DNA from 2 places in the Thalassolituus hydrocarboniclasticus genome. Region 2 is predicted to be linked to the other one. Evidence: predicted binding sites of a transcription regulator. Region 2 holds the regulator's gene; the other holds the start of a gene.
The links. Region 2 encodes FliA, which starts transcription of late flagellar genes. Its sites were predicted from a motif close to CTAAAGTTNNNNNNNNNNCNGCCGATA; they were not measured.
Positions count from the first base shown of each region.

Region 1 (11,027 bases), 1.4 Mb from region 2:
CCAGCAGATCTCCTTCGGCCTGCTCAGCGCACAGGAAGAAAACGAAACTGAAGACCAGTACACCGACCAGTTGACCGCCGGCTTCAGTACCCGCGTACTGAACGATCGCCTGACACTGAACAGTATGCTCCTGGCCAATGCCAGCGCCCGCAGCGATGCCTTCGACCAGCTGCGCCTTGGTGCCGATTACCGCCTGACCAATGATCTCAGCCTGTTCGCTGAGCATGAAACCGGGTTTGAATCGGCAGCACCGGAACGCACTGTGCTGGGTATGCGTGCCACCCCATGGAGCGGCGCCAAAGCTCAGCAAAGCATCGAACAGGTTGAGCAGGATGATGCCTACCGTCTGTTTGCCGTGTCTGGCCTGACTCAGGAAATCGCCCTCACCGACGCCCTGAGCGTCAGCCTCGGCTTTGATCAGGCGCGTAATCTGGAAGCCAATGCACCGGGCGAAACCTCAGACAGTACCGAAGACTTCCACGCCACCCACGCCGGTATGTCGTACCGCACCAGCCTGTGGCAATGGAATAACCGTGTGGAATACCGCGACGGCAGCGACAGCGATAAATGGGTAGCCCGCACCAGCCTGTACCATCCGCTTAACGATGCGCTGGCCACCGGTGGCAGCCTGAATTATTTCAAAGAAGACGGCAGCAGCAGTTACAGCAATCAGCTGGAAGCGAGCTTCGATCTGGCCATCCGCCCGCGCCGCCACCCTTATGCCCTGCTTTGGCAAACCCGTTGGGTGCAGCAGGCTGAAGGCGGCGAAGGCACGCCAAGCCGCTCACGCAAACTGATTAACAATGTACACGGCAACTGGCTGTTCACGCCTGCCAACCAGCTGGCCGCCCAGTACGGTATCAAGCGCGTGCTCGATCAGTACAACAGCGATGATTACGCCTCCACCACCGACTTTATGGCGGCTGAATGGCGTCATCACCTGAATCCGACCTGGGATATCGGTGCCCACGGCCGTCGTCTGCACAGCTACGAAGCTGGTCAGACCGCGCACGGTACCGGTGTATCGGTTGGCTGGATTCCGCAGACCAACGTCTGGCTCGGACTGGGTTATAACTTTACCGGCTTTATCGATACCGATTTCTCCGCCGCTAATTTCACCGCCAAAGGCGTGTACCTGAAAATGCGCTTCAAAGCGGATCAGGAAACCCTCGCCACCCTGCGCGCGGCGTTCTACTGAGCGCCGCACGCTGCAATACTGCCCCCGCGGAATATCAGAACTGTCACTAACTGACTGGACGCAACCGTTGCAAACGCTGACAATACGCCATCATTCTCAAATAAAAGTGCCGGCTTTTTATCCGGTTGCTTGATAACAAAAACCGATAAGGAACTGGCATGACTTCCCGTGACCAACTGATCAACGCTCAGGGCCAACCGGCATTTGGCATTTTTCCTGATGGCGTCAGCGAGCTGAACTATCTCGATTATGATCTGCGCTCTCCCATGGACCGTAAGCGCAGTGCGCTGGCCAAACGTTTTGGCTTTAATCAGTTTCAGTTTGTCAGTTTTATCAGCCCACAGTTAATTGTCGGTCTTGCCATTGTCGATCTGAAACTGGTGAGTAACGCTTTTCTGTATTTATACGATCCGGAAACGGAAGCCTTCGAAGAATTCAGTTTTCTGCAACCGCTGGGCAAAAACACTCATATCGAACCACGGCCGAATGACGGCAATGCTGAATTCCGCAAAGGCGGTAATACATTCAGCATCAAAGCCAGCCGTACTCCGGGTGTGCGCAAGGTATCGGTGTCACTGGCCAAGGGCGTACACATTGATGCCACCATCGACGAAAGCACTTCCTATAACCCGCTCGCGATCTGTACCCGCGCCGGTTACCAGGGCTGGGTATTTACCCAGAAAAGCACCGCTCAGGTCTGTAATGGTGTGGTCGACTGGCACGGGAAAAAATACGATCTGCAGGCCATTGGCGCGCTGGCTGGCGTCGACTGGACCGGCGGTTTTATGCGCCACGAAACGTTCTGGAACTGGGGCAGCCTGTCCTGCCTCCTGAGCGATGGCCGTCGTCTGGGCTTTAACCTCGCCGCCGGGGTAAACGAAACCGGCTTCAGCGAAAATGCCATCTGGTTAGACGGCAAGATGATTAAAGTGGATATGGTGGATTTCCGTTTTGACCGTTATCACCCGGATCATTCCTGGGCGCTGCGCTCCGCCGATGGCAGCATTGATCTGCACTTTGAGCCTAAAGGCCGCCGTCAGGAAAAAACCAATGCGCTGATTATGGCATCCAATTTTAATCAGTACTTTGGCCAGTACCACGGCGATATTCATCTGCCGGATGAAAGCATTCATCTCGAAGGCGCCTGGGGTCTGGTCGAAGACCACTACGCCCGCTGGTAAGTAACTTTCTGCTGTTACGACATAAAAAAACCGGGCATGGCCCGGTTTTTTATTTTTGGCTGTTACTGCTCTGATCAGGCTTTTTGTCAGGGTACAAGGCTGCCGATCATCAGCTTAACCAGCTCTTTTTCCTGATTACTGACCGGCGACTGCTCAGCCTGCCAGTCACCGCTTTGTGGCATTGGCTGACCGGATTTGGAAATGCGCGCCACCAGAGTCACCTGCTCATGACTGCTCAGGTTCATACCCGGGGCCATCGCCTGGGCATCGCTCAGGGTAATCACCTGTGGTAACTGAGCAACGGTCAGCTTCTGTACGGCTAATGGCATCGGTGGGCCACTGACAGCACGGGCCAGAACAAACACGGTATCCGCCGGATCAACAGCCGCTTTCGCTTCTGCAGAAAGATCGACCAGCACTTTAATTTCAGCGCGTTTCATCCAGCTTAAATCGACCTCGCCGCCCTGCTCACGCACATGCTCAACCGCACGTAAAATGCCTTGCGCCAGCATCTGCGCTTCCGGGGTGTCACCCATGCTCAGCCACAGCTGACGCCAGTAATTAACCGCACCCTGATAATCTTTTAATTCAAACGCGAGCATGCCGGCCATACCTAACGCCTGCGGATTGCCCGGGACCAGCTCAAGCGAATCTTTCAACAGCTGATACATGCCGTTATCCGCTTTCTGATCAGCAGCAAAAAAACGTGCCTGGGCCAGAAGACTCATGGTGGCAGCACGATCGGCAGTAGCTTCTTCCGGTAATACCACCAGAATGTCAGCAAAAACCTCTGCGGCTTCAGCAAAGTTGCCATTAGCATTCAGCAAGCGGCCGCGCAGATAATTCCATTCAATATTGCCCGGCTGCTTTTGTCCGGCAGCGGCAAGACGCTCGATTAATTCACTGCGTTCCGGCGGTGTCAGTTCAGCCTGACTGGCTTTTTCCAGCAACTCAGTGGCGCGCATTTCGTTGGCTGCTCCCCACTGCTGGTACAACAACACCGTCGCACCAACAGACACAACAAACAAAGCGGCAGCAACCGGCCAGCGGTAGCGTGCTGAAGCCTTTGTCTGAGCGCTTACAACAGTGCTGTTCGCGGCCAGAAATTCACGGTCCAGCTCCAGCTGCAAAGCCTGCTTCTGCTCTTCGTCCAGATCACTGGCGGCCAGCTCATCGGTACGCTCCTGATACAGACGCAGATTTTCTTCACTCTGATAACGGTCATCGGCTTTTTCCCGGTGCCAGACCGGCACCAGCAAAAACATCAGCAGTAACAGACTCAGTAATAACAGTGCCCAGATCATGAAGATTTCGCCTTATTTTTTAATGCCTGCAGACGTGCCTGTTCTTCTGCACTCAGTGGTTTCGGTGGTTGTTTCTGACCACGACGGATCAGCACCAGTAACAACAGACCAAAAATGAAAACCAGCGCCGGGCCAAACCACAGCAACACGGTTTCTGCGCGGAACGGCGGGTTATAGCGTACAAAATCGCCGTAACGGTCAACCAGATAGCCGACAATTTCTTCGTCACTCTGACCTTCCTGCATCAGCTCATACACTTTATCGCGCAGATCAACCGCGACCGGTGCATTGGAATCCGCCAGGTTCTGGTTCTGACATTTCGGGCAGCGTAAATCCTGCGCCAGCTGCTCGAAGCGCGCGGCATCCTCAGGATCGTCAAAGGGGTATTTATAACCATCGACCGTTGCCAGCGCTGACAGTGGCAGCAACAGGCAGAGAAACAGAAACATTTGCTTCATTGCATCGCCTCAAATTGCGGCTGCAGTTTGGCCCAGACCGCAGTATTCAGATCGCCGATATGCTTAGCGCGGATAATCCCTTTGCTGTCGACCAGAAAGGTTTCCGGTGCGCCATAAACGCCCAGCTCCAGACCTAATTTTCCGTCCGGATCAGCGATATTAAACAGATAAGGATTGCCGTACGCGCTGAGCCACTGACGGGCTTTAAAATCATCGTCTTTGTAATTAATGCCGACGATTTTAACGCCTTCTTTTGCCAGCTCATTTAAAAAAGCATGCTCAGCTTTACAGGTTGGGCACCAGGTGGCCCAGACGTTCACCAACACCGGTTCCTGCGGCAAATGATTGGTGCTTTCGCCGGACTCAACGGTATTAAGAATAAAGGTCGGAAACGGCTTACCGATTAAGGGTGACGGCAGCGAGGTTTTATCCTCCTGACCCAGACCAATCCAGAACAGAATGCCCATGGCAATAAAACCGACCAATGGGATAAACAGGAACGCGCGGTTCATGCGGTCACCTCCTGTGCAGTGTTTGCCTGAGCATTATTCTGTGGTGCATTTTTACGCTGGCGGTAACGTTTATCCAGCATGGCCAGCAAGCCACCCAGCGACATAAAGATCGCCCCCAGCCATACCCAGCGCATAAAAGGTTTTACCTGCAGACGCATACCCCAGGCACCATCGGCCAGAGGTTCACCCATAGAGACATACAGATCGCGGAACAACGATACATCAATCGCCGCTTCAGTCATGATCGAACCGCTGGCGTTGTAACGGCGTTTCTCCGGTTGCAGCAGAGCAATCTCGCGCTCACCGTCATACACGCGGAAACGAACAGCATCAGACACGTAGTTCGGTCCTTCTACATGGCCGGCATCAACAAATTCAAAGCGGTAATCGCCGAGCATTTCTGAATCGCCTTTGGCCATACGAACCGATACTTCAGTGCTGTAATTCGCCACCATAGTGACGCCGATAATGGTAATCGCCACACCCAGGTGCGCCAGTACCATGCCCTGATAGCTCAGACCCAGCTGCGGAATGCGGCTTAAACGGCCACGGGCTTTTTTCCACACATCCACCAGCGTGGCACCAATCAGCCAGAAGCTGACGCCCATACCCAGCAGCACTTTCCAGTTCATTGTGCCGTCAGCCAGCAGAGGCACGGCAAAGCCCAACAGCACAGCGGCAACCATAGCCGCCACGGTTTCAGAGCCCAGACGCTTGAGGTCATCGGCTTTCCAGCGCGCCATAGCACCCAGCGCAATCACCAGCCCCAGTACCACACTGATCGGCACAAACATAAAGTTGAACCAGGACGCACCCACCGACAGCTTGCCCATGCCCATAAAGTCGATAATCAGCGGATACAGGGTGCCCAGCAGAATGGCAAAGGCCGCCACCAGCAACAGCAGGTTATTAAGCAGCAGGAAGCTTTCCCGCGACACCCAGCTGTAACGGCCCACCGACGCCACGGTCGGCGCTTTAATGGCATACAGCAACAAAGAGCCACCGACACAGATACCCAGCAGCGCCAGAATAAACACCCCGCGCTCAGGGTCAGAGGCAAAGGCGTGTACCGAGGTCAGTACACCGGAGCGCACGAGGAAAGTCCCCAGCAGACTCAGAGAGAAGGCAAAAATAGCCAGCAGTACAGTCCAGCTTTTGAACAGACCGCGTTTTTCCGTCACCGCCAGCGAATGCAGCAACGCAGTGGCCACCAGCCACGGCATTAATGAAGCATTCTCAACCGGGTCCCAGAACCACCAGCCGCCCCAGCCAAGCTCGTAATAAGCCCACCAGCTGCCCAGAGCAATGCCCAGGGTCAGAAAGATCCAGGCGGCCATAGTCCACGGACGTGACCAGCGTGCCCAGGCGGCATCCAGACGCCCGCCCAGTAACGCCGCCAGAGCAAAAGCAAAGGCCACCGACAAACCGACGTAGCCCATATACAGCGTTGGCGGGTGCACGATCAGACCAAAATCCTGCAGCAGCGGATTCAGGTCAGCGCCTTCGTGCGGCATGCTTGGCAGGTTACGTTCAAAGGGGTTGGAAGTTTCCAAGGTGAACAGGATAAAGCCCACCGACACCATCCCCATAATCGACAGCACCCGTGCCACCATATCCAGCGGCAGCGATTTGCTGAACCAGGCAACCGCCAGTCCCCAGCAGCCCAGCATGGTTACCCACAGCAACAGCGAGCCTTCATGAGCGCCCCACACAGCACTGATCTTGTAAGCCGTTGGCAGAGCGGTATTGGAGTTTTTGGCAACATAAGCCACCGAGAAATCATCCACCACAAAGCAGTAAGCCAGAATCACCAGACTGATTAGCAGAAACACAGCCTGCGCACTGGCCAGCGGGCGGGCATAAGCCATCAGCCAGCCCTGACCACGGCGCACACCAATCAGCGGCAGCACACTCTGTATAGCAGCCACCAGCAGGGCAAAAATCAGTGCCAGCTGGCCAAATTCGGGCAGCATTCCGGACAGGTTACCCATATCAGTATCTCGCTTCTTCCAAGGCCCGTTTACCGTCCTGATGCGCTTTTTCCAGCGCATCCTGTACTTCTGGCGGCATGTAGTTTTCATCGTGTTTTGCCAGTACTTCGGAGGCGACGAACACACCGTCTTCACCAAGCTGGCCAAGGGCGACAATGCCCTGCCCCTCACGGAACAGATCCGGCAGGATACCTTCGTAGGCAATGGTCACTTCCGAGCGGCCATCACTGACCACAAAGCGCACACCCAGGCCGCTGTTATCGCGTACCACGGTGCCCGGCTCAACCAGACCACCGGCGCGGATAGTACGACCAACCGGCGCTTCACCGCTGGCAATCTGGGTCGGGGTCATAAACAGATTGATATTCTGGCTGAGTGAATACATCAGCAGACCAACGGCGCTGCTCACACCGAGAACCATAAACAGAATCAGAGTCAGACGTTTTTTACGCTTGGGGTGCATGCTTTTTCTCCCGGCGCAGACGCTGGGCCTGCTCTTTCAGTAAACGACGACGGCGCAGCAACGGCTGAGCCACATTTAAAGCAATAATCACAGCGGTCAGACCATAGGACAGCCAGACATACAGGCCGTGGTGGCCCATGGCCAGAAACTCGCTAACACTGTTGAATTCCATCAGGACTCCAGAATCTGTTTGACCCAGCTGCGCTTACGTTCATGCCATAAGATTTCATTGCGCGTACGCAGAATCACCAGCAGAGCGAAGAACACATAGGTGGTAACAATCATAATCAGCAGCGGTATCAGCATGTCCGGATGCATGCTGGGTTTTTCCGTCAGCTTCAGCGTGGCCGGCTGATGCAGGGTGTTCCACCACTCCACTGAGTATTTGATAATCGGAATATTCACCAGACCGACCAGCGACAGAATGGCGCCGGCGCGGTAAGAGCTGTCTTCAGACTCCATCGCCTGCTGCAGCGCCATCACGCCAAAATACAGAAACAGCAGCAACAGCATGGACGTTAAACGCGCATCCCATACCCACCAGGTACCCCAGGTTGGCTTGCCCCAGATCGCTCCGGTCAGCAGTGCAATCAGGCAAAAACTGGCACCGATAGGCGCAATCACCTTCGCCACCCAGGCCGCCATTTTCATGCGCCAGATCAGGTACACCGCACCGGCCACCGCCATCATCATAAAAGCGCTTTGCGCCAGCAGTGCAGCCGGTACATGGATATAAATAATGCGGAAGCTGTTGCCCTGCAGATAATCCGCGGGCGCATACAGCAGCCCCAGAACCAGACCGACGACTGTGCCGATCACCGACAGAACGGCCAGCCAGGGAATCCAGCCGGTGGTAATTTCATAAAACCATTTGGGTGAACCCAGACGGTGATACAGCTGTTTAAGCCACTGCCACATAACAACTACCGCGATAAGTTGAGTTTTAACGCCGCTGCCGAAGCAAAGGGCGTCAGACATAACGCCAGCGCCAGCATGGCGCCGAGAAAACCAATCTGGCCGTTCCAGGCCATACCAATGCCCGCATGGTACACCGCACTGGCAGCAAAAATCAGAACCGGAATATACAGCGGCAGAATCAGCAGGCTGAGCAGCAAGCCACCGCTGCGAACACCCGCCGTCAGTGCCGCACCGACGGCACCGAGCAGACTGAGTACCGGAGTGCCCACTGCCAGACTCAGAATCAGTGCCCAGAAAGCATCATCCGGCAGCGCCAGCATCAACCCCAGCACCGGCGCCATCAGGGTTAACGGCAGGCCACTGATACACCAGTGCACCAGCGCCTTGCCCAGCGACATGGCATATAACGACTCGCCGGAGGCCAGCCATTGCTCCAGCGAGCCATCTTCCACATCGGCTTTATACAGAGCATCCAGCGACAATAAAGTTGCCAGCAACGCGGCCACCCAGATCACGCCGCCGGCAATCTTGCTTAAAAACTTAGGGTCCGGATCAACCGCCAGCGGGAACAGCGCCGCCACCATTAAGAAAAACATCAGCGGATTGAGCCACTCGCCGGGATTGCGCGCCGCCAGCAGCAGATCACGCTTGATGGTTGCCGTTACCAGGCTCATGCGCGTGCACTCCCCAGCTCCAGCTGTCGCAGGCTGGCGATATTCTCCAGCGCATGGTGGCTGGTAATAATCACCGCGCCGCCACTTTCAACCTGCCGCTGCAGGCGGCCTTCGAGCCAGCGCACCCCGGCTTTATCGAGTGCAGTAAAGGGTTCATCAAGAATCCACAACGGGGTTGGCGCCACACATAAACGCGCCAGGGCCACACGCCGCTGCTGGCCGGCCGACAATTGCTGACAGGCGGTTTCTTCATAACCGCCCAGCTCAACCTCATCCAGTGCCGCCCACAGCTGATCTTCGCTGACGCTCCAGCTGCTGACCAGCCAGCGCAGGTTCTCCAGTGGCGTCAGCGCTTTTTTCACCGCCGCCAGATGGCCCTGATATAAACGCTGTGACGCATACGCAGAAAAGTCATCGGTCAGAGGTTCACCGCACCACAGCAGCTCGCCTTCATAGTCACGGTTCAGTCCGGCCAGCAGACGCAGCAGCGTGGTTTTACCGGCGCCGTTCGGCCCCGCCAGCTGCAGCAGATCACCGTTGCCAACCGCAACATCCAGCTGCTCAAACAGCACCCGGTCGTCGCGTTCACACAGCAACTGCCGGGCCTGCAAGTCGATAATGGTGGAGCCTGACGTGGCGGTCATGATGAACCTTATTCGAAAAAATCCGCGGCATTATATACAAAATCCCTCTGTCGGGACGGAAGCCGCCGAACTAAGATGGGTAAAGATGCGTAAACCTTGGCCGATATCAACGTTATGCTGCCCGATTCCGTCCCGCTCGTCTCATCTGCCACCCTGAAAGCCGCCGCTCTGAACAAGGTTCAGGCTGACGCGGACCGGGCTGTGGACGCCTCTGCCCAGAGCAAAACATCAGGCAGCGCAACAGCGGCTAGCGGAACAGACGCAAAAGCCACACGCCAGTCAGCCACGCAGAGTTTTAATGCCAGAGTCATCAGCAGCATCGCCACCGATGACGGTTACCGCCTGACCCTCGAAGGCCAGGACAACTCCGGCAAAGCTCAAACCCTGCAGGTCAACAGTCAGTCCCCATTGCCGCGCAATACCGTCTTAACCCTGCAACTGAGCGAAGATGCAGACGGCCAGATGCGCCTGAGCGTAACGGACATAAAACTCCCGCCGCAGACCAGCCCGTTACCGGAAACCTCAGCCAGCACTCTGAAACTGGCCGCCGAGGCGCTGCTGGCCAGCCTGAAAAACAATGACAAAACCGCGGCGCAAATACCTGTACCGCCAACACCTGTACCGCCAACAACAGGCGCCACAAGCAACAATCCCGGTGTCTCACAGACAGGACAACCGGCAGCGCCTCTGCCCGCTCTGATCAGCCAGTTTCTGGCCAGCCGCCTGCCCTTGCTGAACACAACAGCCACAACCTCTGCGCCGCTCAGCAGCATATTGCCGGCCGGAGTCAATTCAGCCGGTATCTATACCAACCCGGCCAGAGCACCAGCGGGCAACAGTACTGCACCAATGACAGGTTCAGCAGCCGGATTGCCCGGCACGGTCAGCACGCCATCCGGCGCAACTCAGATGGGAACAGCAACGGATAGTGCACGGCTCTTACCGGGCTCAGCTTCAGCTTTGCAGCAACTGTTACAGCAACCCGGACTGCCAGCCAGTGTACGCCAGCCGCTGCAGCAGTGGCTGAACCATTTGCCGCAAATACCGCAGCTGCAACAGCCCGCAGCCCTGCGTGAAAGTGTGCTGAACAGTGGCCTTATGTACGAAAACAAAGTAATGACCCTGCTGCAAAGCGCACTCACACAGCCAGCTCCGGGTATGTCTGGCCAAGGTATGTCTGGCCCAGGTATTTCTGGCGCAGCAACACCAGACTCCGCAATAACCTCAGACAGCAGCTCGCTGTTCCGTACCCTCTGGGCCAAAGCCGGAATGGCGCAAGCGGCGGAACATCTGCAAACACTCAAAACGGCATTACAGGCTGCAGGCAATACTTCAAATACCCCTTCCGGAGCGGCACCAGCCAGTCCAGCAGATGCCTTAACAGCAGCCCTGCAAACGACGCGCGAGCGACTTGAAACAGCAACAGAAACGCCCGCTCCTGCAATCAGCAACAGCCTGCTGCAAAAGATTGAGCACCTTCTGCACAGCGACAGTAAAGCCGCCATGGGCAAAGCGCTGCTTGCCTGGTTGCAGATTATTGCCCAGCACCGTGGCAGAGATGGGCAGGTCTCCGCACCGCGGGAGCTGCCACTGTCGTTGCCAGCCGGTCTGCGTGACAACCTGCCGGAAGGCTTTCGCCTGCTGCACAGCACTCTGGCCCAACTTGAAGTGGATCAGGCCCAGC
Region 1 is NZ_CP054475.1:1,380,546-1,391,572, reverse strand. Features, by position in the region: gene HUF19_RS06185 (OmpA family protein) at 1-1,198, shown strand, start outside; gene HUF19_RS06180 (DUF2804 domain-containing protein) at 1,357-2,379, shown strand; gene ccmI (c-type cytochrome biogenesis protein CcmI) at 2,466-3,683, opposite strand; gene HUF19_RS06170 (cytochrome c-type biogenesis protein) at 3,680-4,141, opposite strand; gene HUF19_RS06165 (DsbE family thiol:disulfide interchange protein) at 4,138-4,653, opposite strand; gene HUF19_RS06160 (heme lyase CcmF/NrfE family subunit) at 4,650-6,626, opposite strand; gene ccmE (cytochrome c maturation protein CcmE) at 6,646-7,107, opposite strand; gene ccmD (heme exporter protein CcmD) at 7,091-7,279, opposite strand; gene HUF19_RS06145 (heme ABC transporter permease) at 7,279-8,025, opposite strand; gene ccmB (heme exporter protein CcmB) at 8,031-8,699, opposite strand; gene ccmA (cytochrome c biogenesis heme-transporting ATPase CcmA) at 8,696-9,343, opposite strand; gene fliK (flagellar hook-length control protein FliK) at 9,545-11,027, shown strand, end outside.
Region 1: the regulator FliA is predicted to act here: its motif matches at 9,423-9,449, upstream of fliK (flagellar hook-length control protein FliK).

Region 2 (11,027 bases):
TGACAGACTCCTATAAACCCTGGATTTCTGTCCACTCCTCGTCGGTCATCAGTTTCTCCAGATCTACCAGGATAAGCAGCTCATCATTTTTATGACAAACCCCCTGGATAAATTTGGCGCTTTCCTCGTTGCCGACGTTCGGGGTGGTTTCAATTTCTGACTGACGCAGATACACCACTTCAGCCACCGCATCGACGAGGATACCAACCACCTGACCTTCCGCTTCGATAATAACGATACGCGTCTGATCTGTGGTGTCAGCGGTTGGCAGGCCGAAACGGAGTCGGGTATCGATCACCGTTACAACGTTGCCACGCAGGTTAATAATGCCAAGTACATACGGGGGAGCACCAGGAACCGGGGCGATCTCGCTGTAGCGCAAGACTTCCTGCACCTGCATCACATTAATTCCGTACGACTCATTCTCCAGACGGAAGGTTACCCATTGAAGGACAGGATCTTCCGCACCTTTATTTCCGGCAATCGCTGACATAAAACATCCTCGCTAAGAAAGGCCGATGCCTGACTGTGTCAAAAAACATGACGAACCTTTCTTAACTATAGAACAGAGCACAAAGTGTACCAGTTAAAAACTGATGATTTTTTTCTCGGCCTTATGGCTCTAATACATTGAAGTAAAAGGAGTTTACAACCACGGTGAATCGACGTTTCTTTAAGGCTGACGTGCCGCCCGGCGATTTTCTTCCAGCAGTTTTAATAACCCCGGTACATCCAGTAAAGCACACATTTCGGAGATAACCGTGCCGGCCAGCCACGGGCGCTTACTGCCATCGCCCCGCCATTTGATCGAATCGTGTACCAGAGTGACAGTGTCGCAGATTTCCTGACACGCCAGCGCCCATGGGGAGCGGTCCAGCTGGATAAAGAAGCTGTATCCGGCATCATTCAGGCTGATACGACGCTCCGGCATGATCAGTTGGGCACTGTCGATAATAGTGAGCTTGGCTTTATCTCCCAGCCAGACGCCCAGTGACCAGCTCGCCTGGCCAAACAACGGGGTTACCTTATCGGTGACGTTATGCACGCCTCCCAACAGGGGCAGTGGGATGGCCAGCTTAAGTCCGGCGACTTTGAATATCAGGCAATCGATTCCCTGACTGGACTGCCAATTCAGCGACAGCGTCTGCTGGGGAACGCCAGTCAATTCATTGACAGAATCAGTTCCCTCAGCAACCGCATCAACTGTTTCCGTCGACTTTTCGACGCGATCCTGCAAAGCAACCTCAGGGACGGATATTTCAGGCACCGATATTTCAGCTATAGGCGCGAGCGGTACGGCTTCGGCAAATGCCGTACGCACAGACGTTGGCACATGTGCTTCAGCACGTCGGCTCAACAACGCTTCGCTGCTGGCTATTTCAGTGTCGGCTGCAGACTCAGCGGCTGCAACCTGAGCACTGACCGCCGGAGATGGCGTATCAGTAACAGCGGCAACTTCCGTCGCACTGACCAGAAGCTGATCCAGATAGTCCTGTAAGACAAAATCGACCTGATTTGCCTGGTCTGTCTTAGGATTCACATCAACCATTCAGTACAGTCTCCGCAGCGAGGGGCAGACAGGCCGCCAGCAGACAGCGACGCAATGAGGATTCCGGCAGATGGCGTATCATTCCAATGGCAAACAATAGCTGAGTTCTCTGAGCAGCTTTTCCTCCCTGACCCAGTGGCCGCACAAGAACCGGCGCATAGCCCTGCTTCAGGGTGCTGCTTGCCAACGCCTCCTGCAAATGATGGGGACTGACCGCGGAGCGCAGCAGGTCATCCCAGTTAACTTCCTGATCTGTGATTTCACCATCGGCGGCTAACAGATGATCAAAGTAGTCGTCCAATGGGTTACTCAGATTAGTCGGCAACGACGGCATATGATTAGCCACGACCCGGATCCGCCACATCAAGTTCGCTCAGTAAATGACGATAAGCCCGGACCCCCCTTCCCTGCTCATCCATCTGGTGTGGAAAAACACCTTCATGGCTGGCATCACGTAAGCGTGTGTCGACCGGAATCGCCTCCTGCCACAGAGAATCCTGATACAAACGACGCATTTCTTTCAACGTGGTTACAGAGGCCAGTGTCCGGCGATCGAATAACGTCGGAACAATCATAAAAGGCAGGTTACGGTTCTGTGAGCGCATCACCATTTTCAGGGTATGAATCATTCTCTCCAGACCTTTCATCGCCAGATGTTCAGTTTGGGTAGGAATCACCAGACGCTGACAGGCCGCCAGAGCATTCACTAACAGCACGCCAAGAATTGGCGGGGTATCCAGTAGCGCGTAATCGTATTCATCCCACAGCTGGGCAAGCGAACGCGCCAGCACCAGCCCCATGCCGTCCTGACCACTGACCTGACGCTCAAGAGTGGCCAGTGATGTTGTCGCCGGCAGTAAAGAAACATTCGGCAGGCTGGTTGGTTTGATAACGGTCTGAATGAAAGCTTTGTCTTTATAACGTTGCTCAAAAAACAGGTGATAAAGACTGCGCTCCAGATTATCGGGGTTTTGCCGGAAATAACTCGTCAGGGAACCATGAGGATCAAGGTCCACTAACAATACGCGCTTCCCCTGCTCGGCCAACAGACCTCCCAGAGCAACCACGCTGGTCGTTTTACCAACACCGCCTTTTTGATTTGCTATCGACCAAATCCGCACGAGTATCACCCTGTTCTCTGTATGCATGTGATCGGAACAGCGACCACAAAAAGTACTTTTGGCTGTTAATTACCTGATTAAGCAAAAAGCATGTCAATTTCTTTCAGAAGGCCGGGACCAGGGCGCTGCTTCGCTCGTCTGGGTCATAAAAATGACTACTCGCCGGTTTTTTGCCCGCGCATCTTCCGTATCGTCTGTATTCAGCGGGTGATAATACGAAAGCCCGACTGCCGCCATCCTCTGCGGTGCAACGCCATACAGCACCAGATTCTGTACCACCGATGCAGCCCTCAGGGCTGAAATTTCCCAGTTAGTGATGCCTTTTGCTGGTGTATCGTCCGAATGCCCCTGAACATTAATCGGGAACGGAAAATCTTTCAGTTCAGCGGCAATAGCCTGCATCAGCGGCAAAGCTTCGTCACGAATCCGCGTCTCACCGCGGGCAAATAACAGATCCGCATTCAGCGATACGGTAATCCAGTCCTGATCCCCTTCTATTCTTATATCGTCCGACTCCGGAATAAATTGAGCAACCTGGCGAATATCAGCCAATAAAGGTAACAATCCATTGCCATCTTCCAAAGGCGTGGACAACGTTGGCGGAGTAATGGGTTCGGGGGGAAGAACGGTAGAAAACACACCTTCAAGCTCGCTGCGGATCGCCGAGCCCTGCTCATCATCAATCAGCTGTACGGCATACAACATGATAAAAAAGACGCACAACAGCGTCATATAATCAGCATAAGAAACCAGCCAGCGATGTGGATCCGGACCAGGCCGCCTCACAACACAATTCCCTGCATACGATAACGCAGTGCCATAGGGTTCACTCCGTTACGCAGAGCGACCACACCTAACATCAGCGCTTCATAGTAACGGCTGCGGATTGCCAGACGCTGACGTAAAGTACTGGTCAGAGGGATTACGATAAGATTGGCACTGGCAACACCATAAAACGTTGCCACAAAAGCGGTCGCAATACCTGCGGCAAGAGCCTCCGGTTGTTTAATACTTGATAAAACCTGCATCAAACCAAGTACCGCACCAACAATACCCAGAGTTGGTAAGTAACCAGCCAGATTATCCAGCACTCCCAATACGTCCTGATCGCGCTCTTCCCGGCTTTTCAGCTCCAGATAAAGTGCAGATTGCATCGCTTCAACATCATTACCATCGGCGAGCAGCAATAAAGCTTTACGCAATACAGGATCATTTTCAGACGCCGCGACTTTTTCCAGAGCCAAAGGACCATCGCGGCGCAAGGCATTGCCACTGGTGGTTAATTTACTGAGAAGAATATCCAGAGAGTACTGAGGAGGAGCAACAAGCCATAACAACATTGCTCCCAGAGGACGGTACTGGCTGGCAGGGAGCTGCGCCAGTGTTGCCAACAAACCACCACCAAACACAATCAAAGCCGCAGGAGGATTTAATAACGCCGCGAGATTTCCTCCTTCAAAAGAGAAGCCGGTCAATACGGCAGTAACTGCCAGTAAAACAGTGACCAGCGCCCAGCGATCCACTAGCCGACCTCTTCTACAAGCCTCGGTCCGATATCTTTAAGGGGCAATACCTCATCACTCAACCCTTCCTTGATAACGGCCAGCGGCATACCGAAAATAACACAACTCTCTTCATCCTGAGCCCAGACAGTGGCCCCACCCTGTTTCAGCAGGCGAGCTCCTTCACGACCATCAGCTCCCATCCCGGTAAGAACAATAGCCAATGCTTTGTTGCCATAATGTTTAGCAGCAGAAGCAAAAGCAATATCGACACTGGGGCGATAATTAACCCGCTCATCGCTTTCCCGGATATGAATCACACCACCACCACGACGATCAACCATCAACTGCATACCGCCAGGCGCAACATAAACATGTCCGCGTTCTATTTTGTCGCCATCCGCTGCTTCTTTAACAATCAGAGGACTAAGAGAATTCAGACGCTCAGCAAAGGCTTTTGTGAAGGAGCCAGGCATATGCTGAACGATAATTATCGGCGTTTTGAAACTGCCCGGAATGGTTTTGAATAAAGTCTGCAAAGCAGCAGGACCACCGGTTGAGGTTCCGATAACAACCAGTTCAGTCTGGGTCAGACGTCCACGGACTGCCGGACGGGCAACCGGTGACGGAGCAACTTTAGTCTGACTGCGTGCCACACCAGCAATTTTATCCGTCAGAGCGCGCTTTATCTGAACAGCATCCTTGGCGATCTGATCAAAGTTCTTGGGCAGAAAATCCAGGGCGCCGGCATCCAGCGCATCCAGCGTAACCCGTGCGCCTTCGAACGTAAGTGAAGAAAACATTAATACCGGAACCGGACGACGCTGCATAATATTGCGCACCGCTGTAATGCCATCCATAACCGGCATTTCATAGTCCATGGTAATAACATCCGGCTTCAGCGATTCGTTCATCTCAATGGCTTCACGGCCATTGGAAGCAACACCAACCACCTCCATCCGGCCGTCGGCATTGATAATGTCGGTTACCCGGCGACGAAAAAATCCTGAGTCGTCAACGACCAGAACACGGATACTCATGAAATCAACTCTTCCTTAGTCGTTAATACTTTATGCTGCGCTTGAGTGCCGGGAGGATGCGTAGCGGGTAAGCATACTTGGAATATCAAGAATTAATGCAATCCGGCCATCCCCTGTAATGGTTGCGCCAGCCATACCTGCAGTACCATGAAGCATTTTACCCAGAGGTTTAATCACCACTTCTTCCTGGCCAATCAGCTGATCGACTACAAAGCCAACACGTTTGGTACCCACAGAAACAACAACGACATGCGCAGTTTCATCGGCTTTAGCATAAGCTTCACCTTTGATCAGCCAGCGCTTCAGATGGAATAAAGGTATCGGTTTTTCCCGAACAACCACCACTTCCTGACCATCAACAATATTGGTTTTAGTCAGATCAAGGTGGAAAATTTCATTCACACTGACCAATGGGAATGCAAATGCCTGATTTTTCAGCATAACCATCAGTGTTGGCATAATCGCCAGCGTCAGCGGTACTTTAATGCGGATACTGGTGCCAACACCGGGACGGGAATCGATGTTAATAGTCCCGTTCAGCTGAGAAATTTTTGTTTTAACAACATCCATACCGACGCCACGGCCGGATACATCGGATATCTGCTCTTTGGTGGAAAAACCAGGGGCAAAAATCAGGTTAAAACATTCATTTTCAGTCAGCCGGTCTGCAGCGTCCTGATCCATCACGCCTTTTTCTACGGCTTTACGGCGCAGAACATCAGCATCCATACCGCCGCCGTCATCCTGAATAATCAGCAGAATATGATCACCTTCCTGCTCTGCTGAGAGGACAACAGTACCAACCCGTGGTTTACCATTATTCTCACGCACATCCGGCATTTCCACGCCATGATCCACCGCATTCCGTACAAGGTGAACCAGTGGATCGGCCAGAGCTTCGACCAGATTTTTATCCAGATCCGTTTCTTCGCCGCGCAACTCCAGGTTAATTTCTTTTTTCAGCTGGCGGGCCAGGTCGCGTACAACCCGCGGAAAACGGCCAAATACTTTCTTGATTGGCTGCATCCGGGTTTTCATAACGGATGCCTGTAAATCACCGGTAACCACATCCAGATTGGCTACAGCCTTGGCCATCGACTCATCTGTGCTTTTCAGTCCCAGACGAACCAGACGGTTACGGACCAGTACCAGCTCGCCAACCATATTCATGATGTCGTCAAGGCGTTTGGTATCAACACGCACAGTGGCTTCAGATGCAGCGGCATCTTTATCCTGGCGTTTATTCTCTTCCGGCACTGCGGGTGCCTTGGCAGCTGCGGGCTTCGCTTCTGGTTTAGGTGCTGGCTTTGCTTCTGCTTTTGCAGCCGGCTTAACCTCTGCCGCCGGAGCTGCTGCCGCTACCGGTGCTGCAGGTACTTCAGCATCAGCAGACGCATCCACTTCAGCAGCCCCCGGAGCACTGGAGTGCTTGCCTTTTCCGTGCAGACGATCCAGTAATTCTTCAAATTCAGAGTCACTGATAAGATCATCACCACCTGTACCGGTGCCAGATACTTCTGCTGCCGGAGCAGCGGGCTCCGGTTCTGATTGTACGGTGTCGTTATTCTGCGCAGCAGCATGCTTTCCTTTGCCATGAATCTGATCCAGTAATGCTTCAAATTCATCTTCGGTTATTTCGTCGCTGCTGGTGTCTGTAGTGTCTGAGCCGATATCAAAAAAGTCGTCATCAGCAGGTGCGGATGGTGCTGTATCAGAAGCCCCGGCATTCGCTTTTTCTTCGTCCAGTGCATCCAGTAACAGTTCGAATTCATCGTCAGTGATATCGCCATTATCACCAGAAGCTGACATAACAGGTTCACTTGCCATTGTTGGCTCGGCGACCTCTTCCGCGACCACATCAGTCTCTGAACTTACAGGTGTATCAGCTGCTGCCTCGTCTTCCGATTCAGGCAATGCGAGTTTATGCAGCCGTTCAATTAATTCCGGATCGGCTTCTTCTGGTGTGGCACCGGAACGAACGCTTTCGAACATTTCGTTAACGCTGTCTAATGCCTGCAGCACCACATCCATAAGATCTGAATTAACGGTACGATGGCCATTACGCAGCGTATCGAAAACGTTTTCCGCAGCATGGCAGCAGTTTACTAACGGATTAAGTTGCAGAAACCCTGCACCGCCTTTAACAGTATGAAAGCCGCGGAAAATAGCATTCAGCAGATCTTTATCGTGTGGGCGTTGTTCAAGATCGACCAGTTGTTCAGAGAGCAGCTCAAGAATTTCTCCGGCTTCAACCAAAAAATCCTGGAGAATCTCTTCATCAGCATCGAAACTCATCCGTTAGCTCCTTTAAAAACCAAGACTGGACAGTAAGTCATCAACATCATCCTGGCTGGCAACTACGTCTTCACTGGACTTATTAATCTGCGGTCCCTCCGCAGCGATATTGGCGCCTTCCGTCGGCTTTTCAGCCGTTTCAAGATCGGCATGAACTATTCCGGTAATGGAATCGACGTTACCGGCCATCGCAACAAGCTGTACAAGACGGCTTTCCACATCCGTTACCAATGCGGCGACTTTATGAATAACCTGACCGGTTAAATCCTGAAAATCCTGTGCCAGCACGATATCAGATAGCTGTCCCTGCAATCTCTGGGACTGATTCGCACTGTCGATCAGAAACTGATTGATATCTTTGGTTAAAGCACGGAATTCATCCGGCTTTAATTCTTTATTAAGGAAACGTTGCCACTCAACCGATAATGCACTGGCCCGGTCATGGATGTCGGTTGCCAGTGGCATACCGGCATCGGCCAGGTCCATAGTGCGGTTGGCCGATTTATCTGTCATTTCCAGAACATAGGCCAGCTTATCGCTTGCATTATCGATCTCAGATCCCGCGCCCACCGAGTCGACCCGCAGATTTTTGATCGCTTCATGCAGAGCGCGGGTCAGCCGGCCAATCTCATTGTACAGCGTACGGTCACGAACCTCGTTGAGGTTATTAACCAATGCTACCGCCTTGCTGAGATCACCAAGCTCAAGCTGCCTGAGCATGCTTTCTGCAAGGCTTTTGATTTCAGAGCCGACAGCGCTGTTATCGGTATCCAGATTGATCCCGGCCATCAAGTTGTCTTCCTGGTTAACCTTCGACACGTTCAAAGATCTTATCGATCTTTTCTTTCAGCACTGCAGCGGTGAAAGGCTTCACAACATAACCATTAACTCCTGCCTGCGCAGCAGCCACAATCTGGTCACGTTTGGCTTCCGCGGTCACCATCAGTACCGGCAGAGTTTTCAGGCGATCATCGGCCCTGACCTTCTTCAGCAAGTCGAGACCTGTCATGCCAGGCATGTTCCAGTCCGTCACTAAGAAGTCGAAATCACCATTCTGCAACATGGGAAGTGCGGTTGTGCCATCGTCAGCTTCCTGGGTATTGGTAAACCCCAGGTCGCGTAACAGATTTTTGACGATTCGTCTCATCGTTGAGAAATCATCAACGATCAGAATTTTCATGTTTTTGTCCAAAACGACCTCCAGTAATCGACTCTCTATATTCCAAGTCGTTCCTAAGGTTTAGTGTAGACACAGTTATCGCTTTATCCAGAAACAAAGCGCTCAGAAAAGATTTTTTTCAATAACAGGAAGGAGTTAGGACAACCAGCCGCCAAGACGGGCACGCAGGCGATGAGCTGCCTGACTGTGCAGCTGACTGACCCTTGATTCACTGACACCCAGCACAGCGCCAATTTCTTTCAGATTCAGTTCTTCGTCATAGTAGAGTGCGAGTACCAGTTGCTCTCTTTCGGGTAAATGACGGATAGCGTCGGCGAGTTGACGCTGAAAGGACTCACGCTCGATGCCATCCAGTGGATTCGGAGATTCATCCTCAAAGACATCGAAGCCTGATTCGCTCTTCTCCACAACCTCTTCAAAGCTGAACAGCCGACAGCCGGCACTGTCTTTCAGAATCGCGTGGTATTCATCCTGACTGATGCCAAGAAAGCCCGCGACTTCGCTGTCTTCAGCATCACGGCCTTTTGCGCTTTCGATCTGTTTAATGGCTTCACTGATACGGCGGGAATTGCGGTGAACCGAGCGTGGTGCCCAGTCACCTTTGCGGATTTCATCCAGCATGGCACCACGGATGCGGATACCGGCGTAGGTTTCAAAACTGGCACCCTTGCCACCGTCGTATTTACGTGCAGCCTCCAGCAAGCCAATCATACCGGCCTGAATAAGGTCATCGAGCTGCACGCTGTCAGGCAGGCGGCCGATAAGATGGTGAGCAATACGCTTTACCAGCGTCGCATGCTCACGCACCAGTTGTTCATAATCGTGTTTTTGTACGTCGGAATACACCAGACAACTTCCTACTGACACTCGTTATGCCCCGGCTTCCTGAACCAACCGATCTACAAAAAACTCCAGATGCCCCCGGGGGGTTGAAGGCAGTGGCCATGAATCTACTTTTTTAGCCAGCGCACGGAATGCTGTCGCCGCTTTGGAGCGCGGGTAGGCATCGATCACCGCTTTCTGGCGCTGCACAGCACGCTTAAGCGCATCGTCCTGGGGAATGGCGCCGACATACTGCATAGCCACTTCCAGAAAACGATCCGTCACTTTAGTAAGTTTGGCAAATAAAGCATTACCTTCCTGCGGTGTACGAACCATGTTGGCAACGATACGGAAGCGGAACAGCCCATAATCACGATTCAGCAGTTTGATCTGCGCATAAGCGTCGGTGATTGAGGTTGGTTCATCGGTGACCACCATCAGCACTTCCTGCGCAGCACGGACAAAACTCATCACACTGTCGGAAATTCCGGCCGCGGTATCAATAATCAGCACATCAATATCATCGCCAATATCGCTGAAAGCCTGAATCAGGCCGGCATGTTCAAGTGCATTCAGCTGTGACAGTTTCTGTGTACCGGAAGACGCGGGAACAACACGGATGCCGCCCGGTCCTTTAACCATCACATCACGCAGATCACATTCGCCCGACAGAACATTTTCGATGGTTTTGTTAGAACTGATACCCAGCAGAATATCAATATTCGCCAACCCCAGATCCGCATCGAGAACCACCACTCTGCGTCCCATTTCGGCCAGGGCGATAGCCAGGTTGACCGAGACATTGCTCTTGCCGACACCACCTTTACCGCCGGTGACCGCGATGACCTGCACAGGATGCCTTGCCATTAGTCGTTATACTCCGTGTTGAATACTGGAATGCTGAGTGGCGAAGCTCATGGCTTCGGCGGCCTGCCAGCGGGTACGCGCCATACGCGCCATCTGCTCCGCCAGTTTCACCAGTTTTTCAGCATCCGGATAATGCACATCGTCAGGGATGTGCGGACCATCAGTCACCAGGGTGACCGGCAGCTGGGTCAGCGCCGACACACTCATGGCAGGCCCAAGACTGAAACACTCATCCAGCTTGGTAAACACACAACCCGCCAAACCTGCTGCTTTAAAATGTTCATAGTTTTCCTGCAGGCAACGCCCCTGACTGGTCAGAGGCAATACCAGCAGCTTTTTCAGACGCGCTCCGGCCTGTTTAAGCATAGACAATTGCGCAGCAAAATGTGGATCCTGACTTGCCAGTCCGGCGCTATCAACCAACACCAGCTTTTTATCACGTACGCTGTCGAGTACCTTACTCAGGTCACCATTGACCGGCACAACATGCAGGGTTACACCAAGAATGCGGGCAAAGGTGCGCAGCTGGTCGTGTGCTGCTACGCGGTAATTATCGAGGGTGATCAAAGCCACCGATTCAGCGCCGTGGCGGATCACAAACTGTGCTGCCAACTTACCGATGGTTGTCGTTTTTCCTGCACCGGTCGGGCC
Region 2 is NZ_CP054475.1:2,821,122-2,832,148, forward strand. Features, by position in the region: gene HUF19_RS12625 (DUF2802 domain-containing protein) at 1-1, opposite strand, end outside; gene HUF19_RS12630 (chemotaxis protein CheW) at 11-493, opposite strand; gene HUF19_RS12635 (chemotaxis protein CheW) at 674-1,549, opposite strand; gene HUF19_RS12640 (hypothetical protein) at 1,542-1,895, opposite strand; gene HUF19_RS12645 (ParA family protein) at 1,888-2,670, opposite strand; gene HUF19_RS12650 (OmpA family protein) at 2,764-3,402, opposite strand; gene HUF19_RS12655 (motility protein A) at 3,453-4,193, opposite strand; gene HUF19_RS12660 (protein-glutamate methylesterase/protein-glutamine glutaminase) at 4,193-5,212, opposite strand; gene HUF19_RS12665 (chemotaxis protein CheA) at 5,243-7,507, opposite strand; gene HUF19_RS12670 (protein phosphatase CheZ) at 7,520-8,296, opposite strand; gene cheY (chemotaxis response regulator CheY) at 8,313-8,687, opposite strand; gene HUF19_RS12680 (RNA polymerase sigma factor FliA) at 8,823-9,554, opposite strand; gene HUF19_RS12685 (MinD/ParA family protein) at 9,558-10,376, opposite strand; gene flhF (flagellar biosynthesis GTPase FlhF) at 10,383-11,027, opposite strand, start outside.